Regions from separate parts of the Undibacterium sp. Di26W genome, predicted to be linked through region 1. Evidence: predicted binding sites of a transcription regulator. Region 1 holds the regulator's gene; the other holds the start of a gene.
The links. Region 1 encodes LexA, which represses DNA repair genes until DNA is damaged. Its sites were predicted from a motif close to ACTGTATNNNNATACAGT; they were not measured.
Positions count from the first base shown of each region.

Region 2: the regulator LexA is predicted to act here: its motif matches at 1,796-1,813, upstream of imuA (translesion DNA synthesis-associated protein ImuA).

Region 1 is NZ_JBMPOR010000018.1:100,033-108,126, reverse strand. Features, by position in the region: gene ACO0LM_RS19685 (inorganic phosphate transporter) at 29-1,039, opposite strand; gene ACO0LM_RS19680 (DUF47 domain-containing protein) at 1,113-1,739, opposite strand; gene ACO0LM_RS19675 (replicative DNA helicase) at 1,964-3,352, opposite strand; gene rplI (50S ribosomal protein L9) at 3,554-4,006, opposite strand; gene rpsR (30S ribosomal protein S18) at 4,033-4,317, opposite strand; gene priB (primosomal replication protein N) at 4,327-4,626, opposite strand; gene rpsF (30S ribosomal protein S6) at 4,658-5,026, opposite strand; gene lexA (transcriptional repressor LexA) at 5,291-5,947, shown strand; gene lon (endopeptidase La) at 6,106-8,094, opposite strand, start outside.
Region 2 is NZ_JBMPOR010000002.1:26,021-34,114, forward strand. Features, by position in the region: gene chrA (chromate efflux transporter) at 309-1,691, shown strand; gene imuA (translesion DNA synthesis-associated protein ImuA) at 1,824-2,558, shown strand; gene ACO0LM_RS02525 (Y-family DNA polymerase) at 2,500-4,059, shown strand; gene ACO0LM_RS02530 (error-prone DNA polymerase) at 4,065-7,271, shown strand; gene ACO0LM_RS02535 (AAA-associated domain-containing protein) at 7,305-8,094, opposite strand, start outside.

The DNA.
Region 1 (8,094 bases):
TTTTTTCATATCCATAATCACACTGTAATTACAGGATTTGTACGCCTATCCACCATGCTATCGCGGCCACAAAAGCAGAAGCCGGTATAGTCAGAATCCAGGCCCAGACAATATTGCCAGCCACCCCCCAACGCACAGCAGACATTTTTTGTGCCGAACCGACACCGACAATCGCGCCCGTAATGGTATGCGTTGTCGACACAGGCACACCCAATACCGTTGCCATGATCAGGGTGATAGCGCCACCGGTTTCAGCACAAAAACCACCGACAGGTTTGAGTTTGGTGATTTTTTGGCCCATGGTTTTTACAATACGCCAGCCGCCAAACAAGGTACCCAGACCGATCGCTGCGTAGCAGGAATACACTACCCATCCTGGTGGACCTTTATCGGCCTCGGTTGAATATCCGGCAGCGATGAGCAGCATCCAGATAATACCCATGGTTTTTTGCGCATCATTACCACCGTGACCAAGACTGAAAACAGAAGCAGACACCAGTTGCAGGCGACGGAACCATTTGTCCACTTTCCTTGGCGTCGACTTAACGAATAGCCAGGATACGATCAGCATCATCAAAGAACCGAGGAAAAAGCCCAGCAGCGGCGACAGAACGATAAACAAAATGATCTTGTAGAGACCCGCCGCAATCAAGGCACTGGTACCTTTTTTCGCTACTGCGGCACCGATCAAACCACCGATCAGGGCATGGGAGGATGAAGAAGGAATACCAAAATACCAGGTGACCAGGTTCCAGAATATCGCCCCGACCAGTGCCCCAAAGATGACATAGTGGTCAACAATCTGAGGATCGATGGTACCTTTACCTATGGTTTTGGCAACCGACAGATTAAAGACAAAAAAAGCAAATACATTGAATATGGCAGCCATGGCCACTGCCTGGCTGGGCTTCAATACCCCCGTCGACACAACGGTGGCGATCGCATTGGCGGCATCATGGAAGCCGTTCATGAAATCGAATAACAACGCCAACATCACCAATAAGATGATGACGTGCGTGCTCATATGGAAGGATTGCATAAAAGTGAATTCCCTTGTTCGCTCTCTGCATTGACAGAGAACTGTTAGGCGTCAAAATAAAAGAGTCAGACGCTTAAGCGTTCTCAACAATAATGCCTTCAATGATATTGGCGACATCTTCGCAACGGTCCGTCACTGTTTCCAGTATCTCGTAGATGGCTTTCAATTTAATCAGGTTGCGGACATCTGGTTCGTCGCGGAACAGTTTGGACATGGCGGCACGCATGACATGATCAGCATCCGATTCCAAGCGATCAATTTCTTCACACAGCGCCAGAATTTCGCGGGAATTATCCATGTTATGCAACAAGGCTACCGCTGCCCTTACTTTTTCAGCACAGCCCAGGCAGAGTTCTGCCAGGCGTTTTGCTTCTGGTGTGATTTCGCGGATATCGTACAGGGAGATAGTCTGCCCTGCATCTTCCAGCAAATCCAGAATGTCATCCATGCGGGTGATCAATTTATGGATGTCATCACGGTCAAGTGGTGTGATGAAAGTTTTATGCAGCAACTCTATCGTATTGTAGGTAACCTTATCTGCCTGTTTTTCTATGGTTTCTATCGCGTGCACGCGATTTTCCAGGTCATCAAAATTCGTCATCAGCGCAACCATCTCTTTCGAGCCTTTGACACATAATTCGGCGTGCTGGTTGAAGAGTTCAAAAAATTTGCCCTCGGTGGGCATCAAGCGTCCAAACATTTTATTCTCACTGAAAATAGAAGATTTCTAGAATTGCTCAGGCAAAAGCAAACAAAAAAAAGCCTACAAATAAAAGCAAACAAATAAAAACAGCACCTGAAACCGCACAACAAGCTGGTACTGGTGGTACGGCTTATGCTGCCCGTCCTGTTTAAGGCTTTGCTGCATTTGCCACTAACTACTAAAACAAAAATTCCTGGTGCCCGTAAACACGTTCTTACAACTTATTCGTTATCGCCGTAAATCGACAGGTTACCTACATAGTTATCAAACTTGGTGTACTCACCCAGGAAGGTCAGGCGCACACTACCAATCGGGCCATTACGCTGCTTACCGATAATAATTTCTGCGGTACCCTTGTCCGGTGAATCGGGGTTATAAACCTGATCGCGATAAATAAACATGATGACGTCGGCATCTTGCTCGATCGCGCCTGATTCGCGCAGATCGGACATGACGGGACGTTTGTTCGGGCGCTGCTCCAGCGAGCGATTCAACTGTGACAAGGCAATCACCGGGCAATGCAATTCTTTCGCCAGACCTTTCAGATTTCGGGAAATCTCAGAAATCTCGGTCGCACGATTTTCACCGGCAGAGTTGGCAGACATCAGTTGCAAGTAATCGACAATCACCAGGCCCAGCTTGCCGCATTGCCTGGCCAGACGACGCGAACGGGCGCGCAATTCTATCGAGCTCAGCGCCGGGGTTTCATCGATGTACAACTGTGCATCATTCATTTTTTGGATGGCATGCGTCAGGCGTGGCCAGTCTTCATCTGTCAGCTTGCCGACACGCAGGCGGCTTTGATCCAGACGCCCCACCGAACCCAGCATACGCATGGCCAATTGGGTGCCGCCCATCTCCATGGAAAACACGGCAACTGGCAAACCACTCTCGATCGCCACGTTTTCACCGATATTCAGCGAAAACGCAGTCTTGCCCATGGAGGGACGACCGGCAACAATGATCAGATCACCAGGCTGCAGACCGGAAGTCATTTTATCCAGATCGGCAAAACCGGTAGGTACACCGGTAATATCATTTTGATTGTCGCGGTTATACAGTTCATCAATACGTTCGACCACCTGGGTCAGCAAGGGCTGGATGGCCTGGAAACCCTGGGCACCACGGGCACCTTCTTCGGCGATGGCAAAAATCTTGGATTCGGCCTCGTCCAGCATTTGCTTGACTTCCTTACCCTGCGGATTAAAGGCATTGCCAGCGATTTCATCGGATACCGTGATCAGCTTGCGCAATACGCCACGGTCACGCACGATTTCGGCATAGCGCCGTATATTCGCGGCCGAGGGGGTGTTTTGCGCCAGGGCATTCAGGTAGCTCAGGCCACCTGCATCTTCGGCCTTGTTCATGCCACTCAGGGCTTCGAACACGGTAATCACGTCAGCAGGACGGGACGCATTGATGAGCTTGACCATGCATTGAAAAATGATGCGATGGTCATAGCGATAAAAATCTTCTTCGCTGATAAAGTCGGCGATACGATCCCAGGCGGCATTGTCAAGCAACAAGCCGCCTAGGACAGATTGCTCTGCTTCTATGGAATGGGGGGGAACGCGTATCGCGTCAACTTGAGGATCAGAACCAGCTTTCATGGCGCGCATTATAACCGTTAATTCAAATTGCCAGACAATACAACGTGAGGGAAACAAGCTTGTTTGTGACAAGATTGTGACAAGCGTCTAATCACGCTGCAACAAATATCCCGTAAGCAACAAAACCAGGAAAAATATCCCGCACACAACAAAAAAGCCGGGAATTCCCGGCTTTTTCTTCAGCAATTTGCAAGCAGCAAATTAGGCGTGTTCGCCCAGTACAGCAACGATCACGTCAACCACTACGTCCGTATGCAATGCAACGGAAACGCTGTGATCGCCAGCGATCTTCAATGGACCTTGTGGCAGACGCACTTGTGCTTTTTCAACCGCGAAACCTTGTTTTGTCAGGGCGTCAGCGATATCGAAGTTAGTAACGGAACCGAACAAACGGCCATCAACACCAGATTTCTGGGTGATTTGCACTGTCAAACCGGACAGTTTTTCACCTTGAGCCTGTGCTGCTGCCAATTTGGCGGCTGCTACTTTTTCCAGTTCAGCGCGTTTTGCTTCGAATTCAGCAACGGCAACTGTCGTTGCACGACGAGCCATACGTTGAGGAATCAAAAAGTTACGGGCATAGCCGTCTTTTACACGAACTACATCACCCAGATTGCCGAGATTAACGACTTTATCCAACAGAATAACTTGCATATTTTTCTCCTTTACCTTGTCGTCAATTACGCTGTGTGCAAATCAGTGTATGGCAGCAACGCGAGGTAACGTGCACGTTTGATTGCTGTATCAACTTGACGCTGGTACAACGCTTTAGTACCTGTCAGACGTGCAGGCATGATTTTGCCGTTTTCTTGCACGAAGTCTTTCAGTGTGTCGATGTCTTTGTAGTCAACTTTTTCTACATGTGCCGCTGTGAAACGGCAGAATTTTTTGCGCTTGAACAAAGGATTTTGTTGCTGACGCTTTTGCTTCAATTTGCTTTTGTCGAATTTTTTACCGAATGCCATTTTTGGCTCCTAATCTAGTAAAGGTGTCCCGAATTCAGTGACATGAAAAACGAGACTTTTGCTATTGCGATTTTTGCGTGCTAAAAAACCAGTAAATTCCACCGGCACATCCAGTGCAATTTCATTGAATTGGCGGGAAATCTCCCCTGCCGCAACTGCTGAAATTTCAAACTCGACCTGTCGAACTGCGTTCGCCTCACGAGTTTCCGAACTGTGCATCAATGTCGCAGAAGCTATCGGTATACCGGCCGGTGTGTACCGCAATGCGGTTTTTTCTACGATCCGGGCTACAAGCTTCAGCTGATTCACTATTTTTTACACGACCTCTGTCAATGAATAATTAAGCAGCAGGCGCTTCAACACGTTGCGCTTTTGCAGCATCTTCCTTCTGAACAGCTTTCATCATTGGAGAAGGTGTTGCTTCTGCTTTTTTCAGTTTGACTGTCAGGTGACGCAAGACAGCATCATTGAATTTAAATGCTGTTTCCAACTCGAGCAGAGTTTCGGCATCGCATTCAATGTTCAAGCAAACATAGTGCGCTTTCGCCAGTTTTTGAATCATGTAAGCCAGTTGACGACGGCCCCAGTCTTCAACGCGATGGATTTGACCACCACGCGCTACAACACTTGCCTTGTAGCGTTCGATCATTGCAGGAACTTGCTCGCTCTGATCGGGATGTACGATAAATACGATTTCATAATGACGCATATATTCTCCTTGTGGACAATAAAAATAGCCCGCCTCGGCGTCAAGACGAGTGCGGGAAGAGGAAAGCCGACAATAATAACCCAGTTTTTCATTTTGATCAATTAGATCAGTGACTTAGCCAAGCAAACACCTCATTCACCTGTTTGAATGAGGATATTTTTCACATTTTTGCCACTCTCTGCGGATTTTGACTTGCATATTCAGCTTTACTGTATAAAAATACAGACTGCTTGCATATACAGCACATTCACATTAGAAAACGCCATGCTAAAACTGACTGCCCGCCAGGAACAAATACTTAACCTGATCAAGGATGCCATCCAAAATACCGGATTTCCGCCTACCCGCGCAGAAATTGCCGCTGAACTGGGATTCCGCTCCACCAATGCGGCCGAAGAACATTTGCAGGCACTGGCACGCAAGGGTGTGATCGAGATTGCCGCTGGCACCTCGCGCGGCATACGCCTGCTGGAATCCGCACTGTCCAGCCACATCCCCGGCATACAGATGGCGCTACCGCATCCGGCACTGATGCAACTGAGCCTGCCGCTGGTTGGCCGCGTCGCTGCCGGTTCGCCGATACTGGCTAGCGAACATATCGAATCCACCTACCATGTGGACCCCGCCCTGTTCTCTGCCAAGCCTGACTTTTTGCTGAAGGTACGCGGCATGTCCATGCGCGATGCCGGCATCCTTGATGGTGATTTGCTGGCCGTAAAAAAAACCGACAGCGCCCGCAATGGCCAGATCGTCGTCGCCCGCCTGGGCGATGATGTCACCGTCAAACGCTACAAGAAAACCGGCGACCTGATTGAACTGATGCCAGAAAACCCGGATTACCCCATCATCAGGGTCGGCGATACCGAAGAAGATTTTGCTCTGGAAGGCCTGGCAGTCGGCCTGATGAGAAACTGGGTTTGAGGACAGCCTGGGTGTGATCCTCCCCTCTCATCCGGATCACGCCTGGCTCGTCCTCAAACTTTTATGCCAACATCAATAAAAAAGCGCCCGATTAGAAATCGGGCGCTTTTCTTTATTGGCTAGCAGAGTCTGCCGGCATACGCCGACACCCCCTAAGCCTAGTGTTTCACCACTGTCGTATCCGCCGGTGTTTCTGGCGTTGCCGGTGTTGCGGCGGCAGCTACGGGGACTGGCTCGTCGACCAGAGGAACAGGCTGGGTTTCCAGTGCGATTTCCAGGACTTTGTCTATCCAGCGAACCGGGATGATTTCCAGTTTGTTTTTGACGTTGTCCGGGATCTCTGTCAGATCCTTGGCATTTTCTTCTGGTATCAACACGGTTTTGATACCACCGCGATGTGCAGCCAGCAATTTTTCTTTCAAGCCACCGATAGGCAATACTTCGCCGCGCAATGTGATTTCACCTGTCATGGCGACATCAGCACGAACCGGGATGCCGGTGAATACGGACACCAGCGCCGTGGTCATGGCAATACCGGCAGACGGGCCGTCTTTCGGTGTTGCACCTTCGGGTACGTGGATATGGATGTCACTCTTCTCGAACACATCGGCCTTGATACCCAGACGCTTGGCGCGACTGCGTACCACAGTACGGGCTGCTTCGATCGATTCTTTCATGACATCGCCCAGGGTACCTGTACGAATGACACCACCTTTGCCCGGCATGGCTACGGCTTCTATGGTCAGCAAATCGCCGCCCACTTCAGTCCAGGCCAAACCGACAACCTGGCCAATCTGGTTATCCTTGACGGCGACGCCAAAGTCATAGCGACGCACACCCAGGTATTTATCCAGGTTCTTGGAATTGACTGTGGCTTTTTTCTCGGTCTTTTTCAGCAAGAGCATTTTCACGACCTTGCGGCAAATCTTGGAGATTTCCCTTTCCAGCGAACGCACACCGGCTTCACGGGTGTAATAACGGATGATGTCGCGCAAAGCACTTTCTGCCACGGTGATTTCGCCTTCTTTCAAACCATTGTTCTTGATTTGTTTAGGCAGCAAATAGCGTTGGGCAATGCTGGTTTTTTCATCTTCGGTATAACCCGACAGGCGTATCACTTCCATCCGGTCCAGCAAAGCTGGCGGGATATTGTAGGAATTGGAGGTCGCCACAAACATCACGTCGGACAGATCGAAATCGACTTCGATGTAATGATCCGAAAAAGTATGATTTTGTTCAGGGTCCAATACCTCCAGCAAGGCAGAAGATGGATCGCCACGGAAATCAGCGCCCATCTTGTCCACTTCATCCAGCAAGAACAGCGGATTACGCACACCAACCTTGGACAGGCTTTGCAAAATCTTGCCTGGCATGGAGCCGATGTAGGTACGGCGGTGACCACGGATTTCAGCCTCGTCACGCACGCCACCCAGAGCCATACGCACGAACTTGCGGTTCGTGGCACGGGCGATGGATTGCCCCAGCGAGGTCTTACCCACACCCGGAGGACCAACCAGGCACAGGATAGGTGCTTTCAACTTGTCAACGCGCTGTTGTACTGCAAGATATTCCAGGATGCGTTCTTTAACCTTATCCAGGCCAAAGTGTTCGTCTTCCAATACTTTTTCAGCATTCGTCAAATCATTATTGACCTTGGATTTTTTCTTCCATGGCAGATTGACGATGGTGTCGATGTAATTGCGCACGACGGTGGCTTCAGCCGACATCGGTGACATCATTTTGAGTTTTTTCAACTCATTCTGTGCCTTGTCGCGGGCTTCTTTAGGCATCTTGGCGGCCAGGATTTTTTTCTCCAGCTCGTCAATATCGGCACCCTCTTCACCTTCACCCAATTCTTTCTGGATGGCCTTGACCTGTTCGTTCAGGTAGTACTCGCGCTGCGATTTCTCCATTTGGCGCTTGACGCGACCACGGATACGCTTTTCAACCTGCAGGATGTCGAGTTCGCCTTCCAGTTGTCCCAGCAAATGCTCAAGACGTTTGGAGACGCTGAAGATTTCCAGGATGACCTGCTTCTGTTCCAGCTTCAATGGAAGATGGGCAGCGATGGTATCTGCCAGGCGACCGGCATCGTCGATACCGGACAGGGATGCCAGGATTTCTGGCGGGATTTTTTTGTTCAGTTT
Region 2 (8,094 bases), on a different contig from region 1:
GAATGTTAGAACCTGTTTACGATCTGTAGCGAGCGAGCGTCAGCGGGGTAAGGGTAACAAAAACGCAGCGCAAAAAGCGGAATGTACTTAGGACCATGAGCATTTTGAGCAGCGCATGAGCCCCGCGTGGAATCCGATCACGCTCGCGCTTAAGATCGCAAACAGGTTCTTAGAAGAACAGTAATCAGCTTATTACACAGCATTGTTCGTCCATGAACGTACTTTACCATAAAGTACTGTATGTGCAATCAGTATTTATTCTGATGTCGTTTTCTGAGCTCATCTACAGACAAGCAAGAACATAAAGAATGACGCTACCCACTATGATGCAATCTGACCCAGCTACCCTCAAGCAGGCTACGCCACCGACCGCAGTCAGTTTTGGGCAGGCACTGCTTTTTTGGCTGAAGCTGGGCTTCATCAGCTTTGGTGGCCCTGCCGGACAAATTGCCATCATGCATCAGGAACTGGTGGAAAACCGTCGCTGGATTTCAGAACGACGCTTTTTACATGCGCTTAATTACTGCATGGTCCTGCCCGGGCCGGAGGCACAACAGCTTGCTACCTATATAGGCTGGCTGATGCATAAAACCCGTGGCGGCATTGCTGCCGGTGTGCTGTTTGTGCTGCCTTCGCTGCTGATACTGATCTTTCTGTCGTGGGTCTACATCGCCTATGGTGACCTGAGTCTGGTGGCCGGTTTGTTTTACGGTATCAAACCGGCGGTCACGGCGATTGTGGTACAGGCGGCCCACCGCATCGGTTCACGTGCGCTTAAAAACAATTACTTATGGGGTATTGCCGCAGCTGCTTTCATGGCGATTTTTGCCCTGGATATCCCTTTTCCATTCATCGTCCTACTGGCGGCACTCACTGGCTATATAGGTGGCAGGCTGGCACCGGAACAGTTCAAGACTGGGGGTGGCCACGGCAATACCAACACTTCCTATGGCCCAGCATTGATTGACGACGACACGCCCACACCCGTGCATGCCCGGTTTGGCTGGGGCCGGCTGTTATGGGTGCTGATCACAGGCATAGCATTGTGGGCTATCCCCATGGGTCTGCTGACGGTGGCTTATGGATGGAACCATACACTGACGCAAATGGCATGGTTTTTTACCAAGGCAGCCCTGATGACGTTTGGCGGTGCCTATGCGGTACTGCCTTATGTATATCAGGGGGCAGTCAGCGGCTATGGCTGGTTGACACCAACGCAGATGATAGATGGCCTGGCGCTAGGTGAAACCACACCTGGTCCATTGATCATGGTAGTGGCATTTGTGGGTTTTATTGGCGGCTATGTGAAGGCCGTGTTCGGGCCAGACTCGCTCTTCCTGGCTGGGGCAGTCGCTGCTGCACTGGTGACCTGGTTTACCTTCCTGCCTTCGTTTCTGTTCATCCTGGCTGGCGGGCCACTGGTGGAATCCACCCATGGCGATATCAATTTCACCGCCCCGCTGACGGCAATTACGGCAGCCGTGGTAGGTGTCATTCTGAATCTGGCCTTGTTTTTTGCTTATCACGTGATCTGGCCCCAGGGATTTAGCGGCCCGCTGGACTGGATATCTGCCCTGATCGCCATCGCTGCCGCCATTGCCCTGCTGCGTTTCAAGCGCAATGTGATCCATGTCATAGGTGCATGTGCCGTCATAGGCCTGGCTGTCACGACAGTCAAGTCACTAAGCTGACGAGACCAACAGAAACTTTGCAAGACAGCAAGCATGCAATAAAGCTGCAACAGATGCAGATCAGCCGCGAGTTTGTGTTTGAAGTTTTAGGCAGAATTACATATACTGTATATTTATACAGTATAATCTATTATGCCCAGTATTTCCCCACTTGTCGCCGAAGGTATACATCCCGCATTGTGGCGTGCCTCACAACTGGCGCGTGGCCATGGTGCTTATCTGGATACCGGTTTTCCTGAATTACGTCTTGAATTGCCTGGTGGCGGCTGGCCTTTGGGGCAATTGACAGAAATTCTATTGCCCACCGCCGGCATTGCTGAACTGACGCTATTAAAGCCGGCCCTGAATCAATTGCAGGGTCGCCCCATTATCTTACTGACACCACCTTATACGCCGCAGGCACTGGCATTGTCCTGTGCCCATTTACAAACCTCGCAGTTGATCTGGATCACTTGCAACAAGCAGTCAAATGCACTCTGGGCCGCCGAACAGGTGTTACGCAATGGCAGTTGTGGTGCCCTGCTGTTCTGGCAAACACAGATACGCAGTGAAGCACTGCGTCGCCTGCATCTGGCCGCCCAAAGTTCGGATATCTTTTTTTGCCTGATGCGCAGCCTGCAGATGGCCCCATTGCCATCCCCGGCCCCATTACGATTGAGTCTGCGGCCCATCGCTGGCGGGCTGGAACTGGCAATGATCAAGCGTCGCGGTGGTTTGCGTGATCGTCCGCTGACCCTGCGTGTAGCAGCCCATCATTATTTGTATTCACATGCCCATACCAACAAAGAAACCATTACGGCAGACAGGCATGCTGGCGCAACGTCCGCCGCTCTGGCTCGCCGTACACCTGCCCATGCTCCAGCTTGAGGTGTTTGTGAAGCACTGGCCCGACGTCGAAGAAACCATGCCCAGTGCGGTACTTCAGCAGGGACGGATCAGTGCGGTCTCGAAATCGGCGCGTCAGGCTGGCGTCTATCCGGGCATGCGCACGGGTGGCGCGCAGATGCTGTTGCCTGATATCCGCTGCTTTCAGCGTGATATCCAGCAAGAGCAATTGGATTTGCTGGCCAGTGCCACCGCTTTGCTACAGTATTCGCCCCAGGTGGCGTTGGCAAAAGACGATACCATTCTCATCGACATCAGCGCCAGCCTGAGCTTGTTTGGCGGCATCCGTGCCTTGCGCAAGCGTATTCAGGCCACCATGCAAGCCCTGGGCCTGACGGCAAACACGGGGATCGCCCCGGTGGCCAGGGCGGCATGGCTTTTTGCCCGGCTGGCTGCACAAAAAAAACGGGCGGGCAAGCATGTGCTGGGCTTGAAGAAATTATCCCTGCACCTGGATCGCCTGCCCGTTGGCCTGCTGGCAGCGGCACAAGATTCGCTGGAGTTATTGCAGGGCATTGCCTGCCACAGTCTGCAAGATTTGCGGCGACTGCCACGACCCGGCCTGCAAAGACGCTGCGGTAAAGCCATCCTGCATGAACTGGATGCAGCCTATGGCGAACAAATCGAGCTGCATCAATGGCACAGCGCGCCCCCCGCATTCAAGGCCAAGGTGGAATTGCCTGACCGTATCGAGCAGGCCGATGCCCTGCTGATGTATGCCCGCAGCCTGCTGACCCAGTTGCTGGGCTGGCTGACGGTGCAGCACCTGGCGGTCAGTCATATCCATCTGGAGTTATTGCATGAACGAGGTCGCCAGGCTATTCCCCCTACCCTGTTTGATCTGAAACTGGGGCAAGCCTGCTGGCAGGAATCGCATTTACTCAGTCTGTTCAAGGAAAGACTGACACAGTTGAAACTGCACAGCGCCGTCATCGCCATCGTGCTGGAAGTCAAACAGACTAGCCCACGCGAGTTGCAGAGCGAAACCCTGTTTCCCGAACCCGGGGGCAAGGCAGAAGATCATCAACGCCTGCTGGAATTACTGGTTGCGCGCCTGGGTGAAAACGCTGTATTGAAAGCCCAGCCGCAAGCCGACCACAGACCCGATGTAGCCAATGCCTGGGTCTCGGTCATGCAACCGGTAACAAAAAAAACTGCTCTAGCCCATACCGGCCCGGCTGCCAACGCGGCTGCCAACACGGTTACCGGCATGCATGCGACAGCCAATTTACGTCCCGACTGGCTGCTGCCCAAAGCATTAGCGCTGGAAATCCGCAATCACCATCCTTATTACAAATCCGAACTGACACTGATTTCACCGGCAGAGCGAATAGAAGCTGGCTGGTGGCATGAACAGATACAGGCACGCGATTATTTTGTCGCCATAGACGCCAAAGCCGTGCGTTACTGGATTTATCGTGAACGCGCCATGGATCCGGACAGTGACCATGCAGTCTGGTTTTTACATGGCGTATTTGGGTGACCGTTATGGCGACCATTATGGCGACCAGCAGCTTACTCCCCGCCTATGCCGAATTATTCTGCATGACCAATTTCAGCTTCTTGCAGGGTGCATCACATGGCGAAGAACTGGTGGCGCGTGCCATCAGTCTGGATTACCAGGCACTGGCCATTACCGATGAATGCTCGCTGGCCGGTGTGGCACGGGCGCATACCGAAGCAAAGAAAAGTGGTTTTCCCCTGCTCATAGGCAGCCATTTCATACTCAGTGAGGAAGCAAACGCAGGTGCAGCGAATGAAACACAGGCCGCAAAAACCGGGCTGCATCTGATCGCCCTGGCACAAAACCGTGAAGGCTATGGCAATTTATGCGAATTGATCACGCTGGCACGTGGACGCAGCAGCAAAGGCAATTACCTGCTGACCAGACAGGATTTTTCAGCACCACCCGAAGCACTGCGTCATCTGACATCGCTGCCGGATTGCCTGCTGATCCTGGTACCGGCCTATCCGGCTGAACCCACTATCCTGGCCAACCAGGCCAACTGGCTAGCGCACACTTTTCCCGGACGGGCCTGGATAGGCTTGAATCTGCTGACGCAAATGGCTGATTCTTACCAGCAGGAACAGGTATACCTGGCCGCCGATCAACTGAAATTGCCTGTCGTCGCAATGGGTCAGGTCTGCATGCATGTGCGTTCACGCAAGCCCTTGCAAGACACCATGACGGCCATACGCATAGGTAAGCCAGTGGCGGAGTGTGGCTACACCCTGGCGCTGAATGCAGAACAACATTTACGGTCACGCTTGCGGCTGGCCAATATCTACCCGCGACAGGCGCTGGCCGAAACCATCCACATTGCCAATGCCTGCCATTTCTCCCTGAGCGAATTACGCTATGAATATCCGGATGAATTGATTCCCAAAGGGCATACGCCTGCCACCTATCTACGCGTGGAAGTATATAAAGGCGCGCAACTGCGTTATCCGCGAGGCTTGCCATCAGGGTTGGCAGACCAGATTGAAACCGAATTACACCTGATCAATGACCTGGCGTATGAAGCTTACTTCCTGACCGTGTATGACATCGTGAATTTCGCCAGAAGCAACAAAATCCTTTGTCAGGGGCGCGGATCAGCCGCCAACTCTGTGGTCTGCTATTGCCTGCACATCACCGAAGTCAATCCGGAAACACATACCCTGCTGTTTGGTCGTTTTATATCCAAAGAAAGAAATGAACCACCGGATATCGATGTCGATTTCGAACACCAGCGCCGCGAAGAAGTCATGCAATACGTGTACAACAAGTATGGCAAAAACCGCGCCGCACTGGCAGCGGCGGTACATACCTACCGGCCACGCGGTGCCCTGCGCGAAGTTGGCAAAGCCCTGGGGGTAGACCTGGCCATTGTGGATGCAGTGGCCAAGTCACATCGCTGGTTTGACAGCAAGCAGGAATTACTGAACCGCTTTGCCGAATGCGGACTGGATATCCAGTCCGTGCTGGCGCAGCAATGGGCAACACTGGCGACGCAGTTATTGGGCTTTCCGCGTCACCTGTCACAGCACAGCGGTGGCTTTGTGATTACCCGGGGCAAACTGTCGCGCCTGGTCCCGATAGAAAATGCCGCCATGGAAAACCGCAGCGTCATCCAGTGGGACAAGGATGACCTGGAATCGCTGGGGCTGATGAAGGTGGATGTCCTGGCACTGGGCATGCTGTCAGCCCTGAAACGGGCACTGGCTATGATGAGCAATTTTCCTGGCAAGCCAAGCAGCATGCAAGACATTCCCCGGGAAGACGCTGTCACCTATGACATGATCTGCAAGGCCGATACCGTCGGTGTATTCCAGATTGAATCGCGGGCGCAGATGAGCATGCTGCCGCGCTTGCGCCCACGCCAGTTTTATGACCTGGTGGTGCAGGTGGCAATAGTACGGCCCGGGCCGATACAGGGGGGCATGGTCCATCCTTATCTGCGCCGTCGCCAGGGCAAGGAAGCCATAGAAGAACACAAAGACCCAGCCATGCGTGCGGCCCTGAGCAGGACTCTGGGCGTACCGATTTTTCAGGAACAGGTCATGCAGATTGCCATGCTGGCCGCCGATTTTACTGCTGGCGAAGCCGATGGCCTGCGACGTGCCATGGCTGCATGGAAACGCAAAGGTGGACTGGAAGGCTATCACGACAGGATCGTCAACACCATGGTCAAAAACAAGTATGACAAAGCCTTTGCCGAAGCGATTTTTGAACAGATGAAAGGTTTTGGCGAATATGGCTTCCCTGAAAGTCATTCATCCAGTTTTGCCATATTGGCCTATATCAGCAGCTGGATCAAATGCCATGAGCCAGCCATCTTCCTGTGCTCGCTATTGAACTCGCAACCCATGGGCTTTTATTCCCCTTCACAACTGGTGCAAGATGCCCGTCGCCACGATGTCAAAGTCAAGGCAGCCGATGTGATGCATAGCAACTGGGATTCTTCGCTGGAAGAAATGGTAAACAATCGTTACACCAGTACCCTGCAGCCTGTCGTTCGCCTGGGGCTATCCATGTTGCAGGGCATGTCTGAAAGCACGGCCCTGCGCATACAGCAAGCCCGTAACGAGCAGGCTTTTACCGATGTACAGGATCTTGCCAGACGGGCCGGACTAAATCGCCATGACCTGCAGGTACTGGCGACTGGCAATGCCTTGCTGTCCCTGAGCGGCCATCGACGCCAGGCCTTGTGGGAAGCCATCGGTGCGCTGCCAGACCGGGATTTGCTGCGCCCGACCAGCATACAGGAACAGACACCTGTACTGAAAGCACCAAGCGAGGCACAGGAAATTCGCAGCGACTACCACGCCATGGGCCTGAGCCTGCAACGCCATCCTGTCGCCCTGTTGCGCCCGCAGTTACTGGAAAAACGCTTCCTGCCGGCAGACATGCTCAATACCTTCCAGCAAGGGCAATTTGCCCGTGGTTGCGGCTTGGTGACAGTCAGGCAGCGTCCCGGTACGGCCAAGGGCGTACTATTCATCACCATAGAAGATGAAACCGGACCAGTGAATGTGATCATCTGGCCTTCACTGGTGGAAAAACAAAGACGCGAAGTCTTGAACGCCCAATTGCTGGGCGTGTATGGCATCTGGCAATGCGAAGCCGAAGTCCGCCACCTGGTCGCCAAACGTCTGGTCGACATGTCACATCTGCTGGGACAATTGGCAGTAGGTAGCAGGGATTTTTGTTAAGCTACGTTTTGTTAAGCTACGTAAAGAGCGAGCTTATTCGTCATTCGTTTCCGGCAAGGTCAGACGGCCAGTATGATAATCATATTCATAGACTTCGCCATAACGACCCCATTCAATGGCGACTTCCAGGACCCGTTTTGCTTCATCGGCTTTGAGGAATTCTTCCAACAAATCAATCAGCGGTTGTTCAGACAAGCTGCCACTGGCTTCGCTTTCCAGATTGCGCCGTATATGGGCTGCCAGTGGCACATGGGTCAACAACTGCTGACCAAATAATTCCTGCTTTTGCGCCTGATCGACTTCCGCATATTTCTTGCCCAAAGGCGTCAGCATGATGTCGCCTTTTTCCAGGATGGCAAAACCCAGCAGACTCAGTGCTTCATAGGTGGGGAATAATTCTTCATCCGACAATTCGGCTTCTTCACCCAGTTGCGGCAAGTCGGCGCGGCCATTGAATGGTGCCTCGGCCAGCAAATCCAGCACCCCTTCGATACGGCTGACATCGGTTTCCGGCAGACGGTAGCCCAGATGCCGCGCATGCGATGCTTCGGCGGTGGCTTCATGGGTGGCACGCATGGTCATCAAGCCATACACTTCATCGATCAGCGCCCTGACTTCGATCGAATCCACATCACGTGGTCTTGGCAAATCAATCTTGATTTCACAACGTACCGTACCAGGGTCACTGGACAGGATGATGATGCGGTCCGCCATCATCACTGCCTCTTCGATATTGTGCGACACGATGAGGATACCCTTAGTGGAAATGCGGTCTTCTTCCCACAATTCCAGCATGTCATTGCGCAGGGTTTCACCAGTCAGT